Regions from separate parts of the Glaciecola sp. 1036 genome, predicted to be linked through region 2. Evidence: predicted binding sites of a transcription regulator. Region 2 holds the regulator's gene; each other region holds the start of a gene.
The links. Region 2 encodes sigma-54, which starts transcription at its own class of promoters, with help from an activator protein. Its sites were predicted from a motif close to GTTGGCACGNNNNTNGNNT; they were not measured.
Positions count from the first base shown of each region.

Region 1: the regulator sigma-54 is predicted to act here: its motif matches at 1,509-1,527, upstream of ACNKW3_RS17530 (formate/nitrite transporter family protein).
Region 3: the regulator sigma-54 is predicted to act here: its motif matches at 1,035-1,053, upstream of xdp1 (exosortase-dependent surface protein XDP1).
Region 4: the regulator sigma-54 is predicted to act here: its motif matches at 904-922, upstream of flgF (flagellar basal-body rod protein FlgF).

Region 1 covers NZ_JBLWFH010000016.1:47,854-50,062, reverse strand. Annotated here, with positions in the region: gene ACNKW3_RS17535 (protein kinase domain-containing protein) at 1-410, opposite strand, end outside; gene ACNKW3_RS17530 (formate/nitrite transporter family protein) at 485-1,348, opposite strand; gene ACNKW3_RS17525 (nitrate- and nitrite sensing domain-containing protein) at 1,838-2,209, shown strand, end outside.
Region 2 covers NZ_JBLWFH010000004.1:262,876-265,084, reverse strand. Annotated here, with positions in the region: gene ptsN (PTS IIA-like nitrogen regulatory protein PtsN) at 1-347, opposite strand, end outside; gene hpf (ribosome hibernation promoting factor) at 355-642, opposite strand; gene ACNKW3_RS08405 (RNA polymerase factor sigma-54) at 673-2,169, opposite strand.
Region 3 covers NZ_JBLWFH010000004.1:3,242-5,450, forward strand. Annotated here, with positions in the region: gene pssA (CDP-diacylglycerol--serine O-phosphatidyltransferase) at 1-795, opposite strand, end outside; gene xdp1 (exosortase-dependent surface protein XDP1) at 1,089-1,907, shown strand; gene prsT (XrtA/PEP-CTERM system TPR-repeat protein PrsT) at 1,970-2,209, shown strand, end outside.
Region 4 covers NZ_JBLWFH010000009.1:91,057-93,265, reverse strand. Annotated here, with positions in the region: gene flgG (flagellar basal-body rod protein FlgG) at 1-76, opposite strand, end outside; gene flgF (flagellar basal-body rod protein FlgF) at 107-850, opposite strand; gene flgE (flagellar hook protein FlgE) at 1,222-2,209, opposite strand, start outside.

The sequences.
Region 1 (2,209 bases), on a different contig from region 2:
GCATTACTTAAATAATAGTTACCATCCTCTCCTTGTTGTCTGTGGGCTTTTGTACAAAGAGAGACTTGATTTTGGCGTATTCTGTATATTGCACTGTCACCGCAGTGCAATAAGACGGCTTGTTGACCGAACAAAATTAAGGCACTGAAAGTGCAAACATATCCTTTGTTGGGATTTTCTTGATAGGGACTAAGCTGGGTTTTAACATAAAGTTGCGTATTAATTGTTTCGAGAACTCTTTGTGCTGCGCGCTGAGGCGACCAAATGTCACTAGTAAGTAAATAGTCACTTACAAAATTAGCAACAGCATCTTGACTAGCATATTGGCTTACTTGGCTACTGCTTATGCCATCCGCAATGGCAGCAACAATTCCGCGGCGTTCAAGATCAAATAAATCAGGCACTGTCACCTTTAGACAGTCCTGATTTATTGATTTTGCGCCTTTAGAGGAAAAAGATCCCTGACGACATTTGAGCATATAATTTAAACTTTATCGCTAACCTTAGAAGCTAATACTGGGTCTACAGAACCACCTTTAGTTAACGTGCGTTTTGGTGCAGTGCGAACGTGAGTAGTGTATAGCGTTAAACCAGTAAACAATAGACCACCTACTAAGTTACCCAGTGCAGTTGGAATTTCATTCCAAATGAAATAATCCATGATTGAAAAATCACCGCCCATGATCAAACCGAAGGGGAACAAGAACATGTTTACTACTGAATGTTCAAAGCCCATGAAGAAGAACAGCATAATTGGCATCCACATAGCCAAAACTTTACCACTCACATGAGTTGAAATCATAGCACCGACAACACCCATAGAGACCATCCAGTTACACAACATGCCGCGGATGAAAATGGTAATCCAACCTGCTACGCCATATTCAGCATAACCAACGGTTCTGGCTTCACCAATACTTGCTACTTTAGCTGCAATTGCGCCACCATCAGTGTTGTAACCCATAGTAAAGATGAATGACATCATAAATGCGACAGTCAATGCGCCAGCGAAATTACCTAGAAATACCAGTCCCCAGTTGCGAAGAATTTGTGGCCAAGTCACCCCTGGGCGCTTAGCTAACCAAGCCAATGGCGCTAATACAAAAACACCGGTTAACAAGTCGAATCCCATTAGGTATAGCATACAAAAGCCAACCGGGAATAAAATTGCGCCGATTAAGAATACACCAGTTTGTACGGCAACAAAGACCGCGAAAACTGCTGCCAATGCCAAAATGGCACCAGCCATATACGCGCGGATCAAAGTATCACGCGTTGACATATAAATTTTAGATTCACCAGCATCGACCATTTTGGTCGCAAATTCTGAAGGAAGTAAATAAGCCATTTTAGTCCCCTAACTTAATAATTAAACGAAAGCCCACAAACACTTTGGCTATTTTTTAAGGCAAAAAAAAACGCCCGCAACCGCTCCTTTTGGAGAGTGTGCGGACGTCTTTATCCGAAAAAAAATTTGTTAACCTAAACAAGGTTTGCTGATTTTCATTATACAAAAACAGTGCCAAAACCATCAGTTAAACCACATGTTAAACAAATTCAATTAGTTAACTTCAGAAACCGGAAGTATCAGACATAATCTAATAACTATAGTCGTCACATTTCTGCGCTAAAATAGGTCAAGACATCCCAATATCGGTGCGTAACCGCACTCTTTTGTTGGGTGTCCATTGTCAAAAATGCTAAAAATAATACGTAAAAACGCCGAATTTACGCTAAATGCACAGTAAATAACACGAAACAGCATTGCTCTCAAAATAGGAATAACATTTGCTTTAGTTTTTTTAGGCACCAAGATTCCAATTGAGTGGATCTATTTATGAACACACATAGTGATATTACAAAACGCTTTTTACTCTCTGCTAAACATCAGGAGATACAGGCGCTACATCATTTATCACTCAATTGTAAAACCGTAAAGGCCGTAAAAGATATTATCCACCAGTTGCAAAAAGAAAGGGGAATTAGCAACGTCTATTTAGGATCAAAAGCTGAACTATTTGCCGAAAACCGTCTTAAACAAATAATCGCTAGTGAAGAAAGCGAACAACATCTACGTAGCCTATTAAAATCTCTTTATTTGGGCCGAATGGACAACGGACAATCGATGCGGCTACTGGGTAGCATCACATTTGCATTACAGGGCATGGATCATCTACCTAATTTACGCGAGAAAATACACCAACAGCAA
Region 2 (2,209 bases):
GATGCGAGGTGTTTTTCGGCTTGTTCCTTGGGGACTAAAATAGCGAAGAAAATATCCACCGGGCGATTATCGATAGCATCAAAGTCTATGCCTGAATCACTGGTCACAATAATGGCCATTACATTGTCGATTCCGCTTATGCGACCATGAGGAATTGCAATGCCGTTGCCAATGCCTGTGCTGCCCATTTTTTCGCGGCTTAATAAACTATTAAGCACATCAACTTGATCGAGTGAGGGATTTTGTTTTACCGCAATCTCGCTGATGATTTCTAAAATTCGTTTTTTGCTTTGGCACTCAACCGCACATTTGGTGCGGTCAAGTGAAATTATGTCTGAAATTATCATACAACACTTAGTGGCGTTTTAGTTTCTCTTTGTGTTTGATGACTTGTCGATCCAATTTATCTATCAGCGAGTCAATGGCTGCATACATGTCGGTATGCTCTGAATCAGCAAATATTTGACCACCGTTCAAGTGTAACGTGGCTTCTGCTTTTTGATTCAACTTTTCCACATTTAAAATCACATGAACATTATTGATGTGATCAAAATGACGTTCCAACTTTTCAAACTTAGTATCTACATAATTACGAAGAGAATCAGTGATTTCAACGTGATGACCAGTTAGGTTAATTTGCATAATGCTAGGCCCTCTTTTGTTGTATAAGTCTTAGATCAGACTCTTACGTTGGTTTGATGGGGGAATGTTTAACGATTCCCGGTATTTTGCAATGGTTCGCCGAGCAACTTGAATTCCTTGCTCTGCGAGCAACTGCGCAATTTTGCTATCACTCAGTGGCTTAGCCGCAGGCTCTGCAGCCACTAATTTCTTAATCAAAGCTCTAATTGCAGTAGATGAGGCGTTTTCGCCAGAGTCCGTTGCAACATGACTTGAGAAGAAATATTTCAGTTCGAAAATACCTCTAGGTGTATGCATATATTTCTGGGTGGTAACACGTGAAATTGTCGATTCATGCATATCCACCATCTCTGCTACATCGTTGAGTACCATGGGCACCATTTTTTCAGGTCCCTTTTCGAAAAACTCTTTTTGTCTTGTCACTATACAATGTGACACTTTTAATAAGGTTTCGTTTCGTGATTCTAAACTTTTTATAAACCACTTTGCTTCTTGCAGGTGGGATTTTATAAATTGAGACTCAGTTGGGTTTTTTGTGGTTTTCGCTAAACTGGCGTAAGTGTCATTGACCGAAAGGGCAGGAAGGGCGTCGTTGTTTAATTCAACCATCCACACGCCTTTGCTTTTGTACACATTTACATCAGGGATGACATATTCTGGTTCTTTGGTTGAAATGGCTGTACCAGGTCGCGGATTTAGCGTTTTAAGCAACTTCATAACTTCACGCAGTTGCTCCTCTTTCAATTTAGTTTTTCGCATTAAGGTGCGATAGTCTTTACCACCAAGCAAGTCTGAATATTCTTGAATTAAGTCTCTTGCTTCTTTCAACCAAGGTGTGTCCACAGGAAATTGATTTAGCTGTATCAGCAAACATTCTTGTACGTTTCTGGCACCTGAGCCTACAGGGTCACAGTGTTGAATGCGTTTTAATACACATTCAACTTCATCAAGTTCAATTTCTTCGTTGTCTAACGATTCTAAAATCTCTTCACAACTTACGGTGAGGTAGCCAGCTTCGTCAATGGAATCAATGATAGCGATAGCGATACTTTTGTCGTTATCTGAAAAATGACTCATTTCAATTTGCCAAAGCAGGTGGTCTTGAATGGAGTCGCTGGTTTCACCTTGATATACGTAATCATCGTCAGGATTTGAACCCACCATTTTGATAGGAGCCGAACTAGAACCTAAATACTCATCCCAAGAAGTATCCACGGGTAAATCATCAGGAATATCACCTTTCTCTAGGGCATCATGGCTATCAAGGGTTTCTTCCCTGGCAGAAGCTGATTCAGTGAGCTTTTCTCCATTGTTATCAACATTTTTGTCGATATTGTTATCTAGCTGTTGTTTGCCGTCTTGCTCGGGATTGTGTTCGGTAAGTTCTAAAAGCGGGTTAGATTCTAATGCTTCTTGAATTTCTTGTTGAAGATCCAAAGTGGATAACTGCAATAACTTAATTGCCTGCTGCAATTGCGGCGTCATGGTGAGCTGCTGACTGAATTTAAGCTGTAACGAAGGTTTCATTACTATTTTACACTTCCACTAAAAATTGCGATTTCATTAA
Region 3 (2,209 bases), 260 kb from region 2:
ACTAGAAGACTCTTTTTCTTGACTTGATGTTTGAAAAGAGGTTTCTTCAAAATCTGCATCGGGCTCAGTATCGCCAATGACATCCTCTAAAGTAAACTTATCAACTGTTCGGAAGGTATTAACTGGCCCAGCAATAGCGTATAGGGCGAACACCGTTACCAAAACAAGGGATGGTGCAGTTGCTACAATGATAAAAATAAGCATTACAATTAAAAGTGCCACAAAGGGGACTTTGCCATGCCAATTTAATTCTTTGAATGAATTGTACTTGAAATTACTCACCATCAATAAACCAGCTAAACCGGTAACTATGGCGACTAAAAAGCCGATGCTGTTTCCGTCTATGTTGTAATCGTAACTTACCCAAACCGTACCTGAAACCACAGCAGCTGCTGCCGGACTTGCTAGACCTTGAAAAAAGCGCTTATCGGCAGTTTCAATTTGTGTATTAAATCTTGCGAGTCTTAAGGCGGCCCCAGCTACATACATAAATGCAGCCAACCAACCAATTTTACCTAAATCTGTCATTCCGAAATTGTAAGCCACCAACGCCGGCGCAATACCAAAAGATACCATGTCGGCCATTGAATCGTATTCCGCTCCAAAAGCAGATTGAGTATTGGTAATTCTAGCGACTCTGCCATCTAAACCATCAAATATCATAGCGACAAAAATAGCCACTGACGCATGTTCAAACATTCCATTCATAGACATTACAACCGCGTAAAAGCCACTGAAAAGGCCAGCCGTTGTCAATAAATTTGGCAATAAATAAATGCCTCGTCTTTTTGTCATATTTTTCGTTTTTCCACTATTTTACATTTTAAAAAGAAGCGATTTGCTTAGGTCTAACTATAGCATTGGATTTCAATGACATATAGCCTTTTGTTTGTAACGCATTAGAACAAGCCACTTGAGAAAAGTTTAAAAAACAATCAAATTTCACTGTTCTTTTGTGTCAGGATTTTATACAATGCGCCGATAGAAAACAGGGAAAGTTTTTTTATTCTATTGTTTTTTAAAGAGTTTATTCTTTAGGCACAGTTGTTGCTAAAGATACCGTTAGATGTAGACATATAGAGATGATCATGAAAATAAAATTGCTAGGATTAGCGGCAACGCTAACATTGATGACATCAATGGCACAGGCTGGAGAACAAACTTGGGATTTTGGCTCTGGTTCATTTGGTTCTTACGGTGTAGGAAACACCTTAAATATAAGCTCTGGTGGTGTTAACATGCAGGTAACAGCATGGGCTAGCTCGTCAGAATGTGGTTATCCTTATGGCGGGTCACCAAATCCAGGAACGGATCCTGATCCTTGTGTTGCACCAGCACAACTAAATCGCTGGGGTAGTCATTTAGGTATTTCTAACCAAGACGAAATTAATAACAACTACACTTCTTCTCCAAACCATGCCATCGACAATATATATAACGGCGGTGATTCGCCTGATGATATAGAGTACGAAATGGTGTTACTATCATTTAACAAAGAAGTTGATGTTGCATCATTTAATATTGGTTGGTGGAGCAATGATAGTGACATGAGCGTGCTCGCTTACACAGGCGGAGCAACTAATGGTAATTTCTTCGATGGAACAAGCACATGGGAAGATCTAATGTCTTCTGGTTGGGATCACATTAATCATTACTCAAACGTTTCTGTTGGCTCATCTGTAACTACGGCCTCTGACCCTACATATTCTCAGTATTGGTTGATTGGTGCATATAATGGTATTTTTGGTCATCCTGAAAGTTGGTCAACTGGAAATGACGCAATTAAACTTGCTGGCTTAACTACTCACACCAAGCCTGACACAGGAACCGTAACTGAAGCTAGCGCACCTGGAATGCTTGCAATGCTGATAGGCGGAGCGTTATTATTCCTGAGAAGGCGAAAATAACAAAACTATTTGAATAAGAAGCCGATTATATAATCGGCTTTTTTTGTTTTTAGAGGGTGTAGATGCGACGCTTATTTCTTTTACTAAGTCTTTTTTCACATAGTGTAGTGGCTCAACAAGAGCAACAAGGTGACTTGAACGGTGATTTCGAGTCAGCATATATCGCCTTTGACAAAGGTGCTATTGATGAAAGTTATATTTATTTAAAACGTAGCTTAGACGAAAATCCTAACCACCTGCCAAGTAAAATATTGATGGGTGAAGTATTAGGTCTATCCGGTTATTATGAAGATGCAGAAGAG
Region 4 (2,209 bases), on a different contig from region 2:
GATTGTTTGATACCACTGAAACGTCTGTTTGAGCCGCATCAAGGCCTGTTTTACTGATCCATAGAGCTGGGTGCATATCTTGTACCTCCGCGAACTTAATTCGCTATTAGAAAATTCTAAGTAATTCGTTACCGCGCGTTGAAAGCTGATCAGCTTTGCGCATTAATTTCACTTGCATTTCGTAGTGACGCTGTAGTGAAATCATCTCGACCATTTCTTCAACCGCGTTTACGTTGGAACCTTCAAGCATTCCTGAACTAACGGCTACCGTTATATCTTGCTCGGCAATCTCTCCGCTTTTAAGCTCAAATAGCCCATCTTCTCGGCGCTTTACTTGATCTTTAGGAGGATTAACTAATTTAAGACGCCCAACTTCTTCAACTACGTTTTCAGGGGCACCTTGTAAGCGAGCAGATATAATGCCGTCATTGGCAATAGTGACATTAGCCACTGGAATAGGCATAAAGATGGGTCCATTTTCGCCCATTACTAAATTACCGGAGGCATCTTGCAATGCGCCATTGGCTGCAATATTAAGATTTCCTGCTCGGGTAAATACTTCTTCACCTTGGGGAGTTTGTACGCTCAGCCATCCATCACCTTGAATTGCCACATCTAAAGGTCGACCTGTCGTAATCATGGCGCCGCCCTCGTAATTATTTGACGGACTTTCTGTCATATTAAATACGCGAGTCGGCAAACCTTGGCCGTATGCCGGCATTGCTCTTGCCTGCTCTAACTGCGCCTTGAAACCTGTGGTCTGCGCGTTCGCCAAGTTATTGGCACGCACGGCTGTAGCCATGAGATCTTGCTTAGCGCCACTGGCGGCAACGTATAACATCTTATCCATTTTGCTTGCCTTAATGTCAAAGTTTGACGTTATGGATTAACTTAATGGAAGTTTTGCAATAAGGATGCCAGCTTTGGGATAGTCGTTATTTCGTGCAGCATAGGATTGGCTTTTTACTCATTTTGTTTGTTTAGCAATTGAGGGGAATACGCGCTTTTGAAAGACGCTGTAAACCCATCCATGGGCGCTCTACGAAATCATCCATGATTTCGAAGCTTTCAAAAGCGCGTATTCCCCTCAATTCACAAACATGCATTCGTAAAAATCGAATCCTATGATTAAAGAACAAAAGATCATTAACACAAATAAGAAAGGTTTGAAGAAATTATGAATAGTGCTACTTAAGCGTCAAGTAGCACTAATTAATTATCCTATCTGATATTTAAGATAGTTTGGTTAAGCTGGTTGTTAACTTCTAATGCTCTAGAGTTAGCTTGAAAGTTACGTTGAGCAATTATCATGTCGATAAGCTCAGTGGTTAAGTTTACGTTAGCTTGTTCTAATGCTGACGAGTTGATGTCACCAAAAGTACCCGTTGTGGCTTCACCTGCAAGCGCTTCACCAGATTCGATACTTTCTTTCCATTGAGTACCTGATTGCTGGGTTAAGCCTTGCTCATTTGCAAAACGTACAAGGGCAACACGAACGATAGGTTCAGATGTACCGTTTGAGAAGGTTGCACGTACGAGACCGTCAGGGGAAATATCGATACCCGTTAAACGACCTACTGGCAGACCGTCTTGCTCTAAAGACGTAACCTCAAATGCTGATGCAAACTGGGTTGGTTCGTTTGGCGTTGCACCTGTTGTGTCTAAGTTAAAATCAATCGAAATTTGTTGAGTTGAATCTGAGCCGTTAGATAAGATTGTGCCACCTAAGGCCTCAGTAATGAATTTTTGGTTTGGTTGGGCTAATCCATCCGCTGACTCAATACCAATGAAATCACCACCTTCACTGAATCGAATTTTAGCTGCCGTAACCGCATTACCCGAGTTAGAACCTAAGGTATTAACAGCTGTTGCAGGGTCCGCATCACTGCCATCCGAGTTTGCAACGTCTACCAATTGGTCATCTACTGCAGTGGCCACATACCACTCGTTTACCGCTGCTGGATCATTATCTTTTAAGAAGTAATAGGTCATTACGTGAGAGTCACCTAATGAATCATAGACAGTAACTGATGTAGCTGCGTTATATGTCAAAGGGTCATTAGGGTCAAATTCGGTTGGATCTTTAATTTGATCACCTGCTGGTAAGTTAAATCTTACATCTACTTCAGTGGTCATTTGTGGTGAACCTGAAGAGTCAGGAATTCGCACTGGAACGGTAGTACTTAATGCAACCGATGCAGAAGTGCCA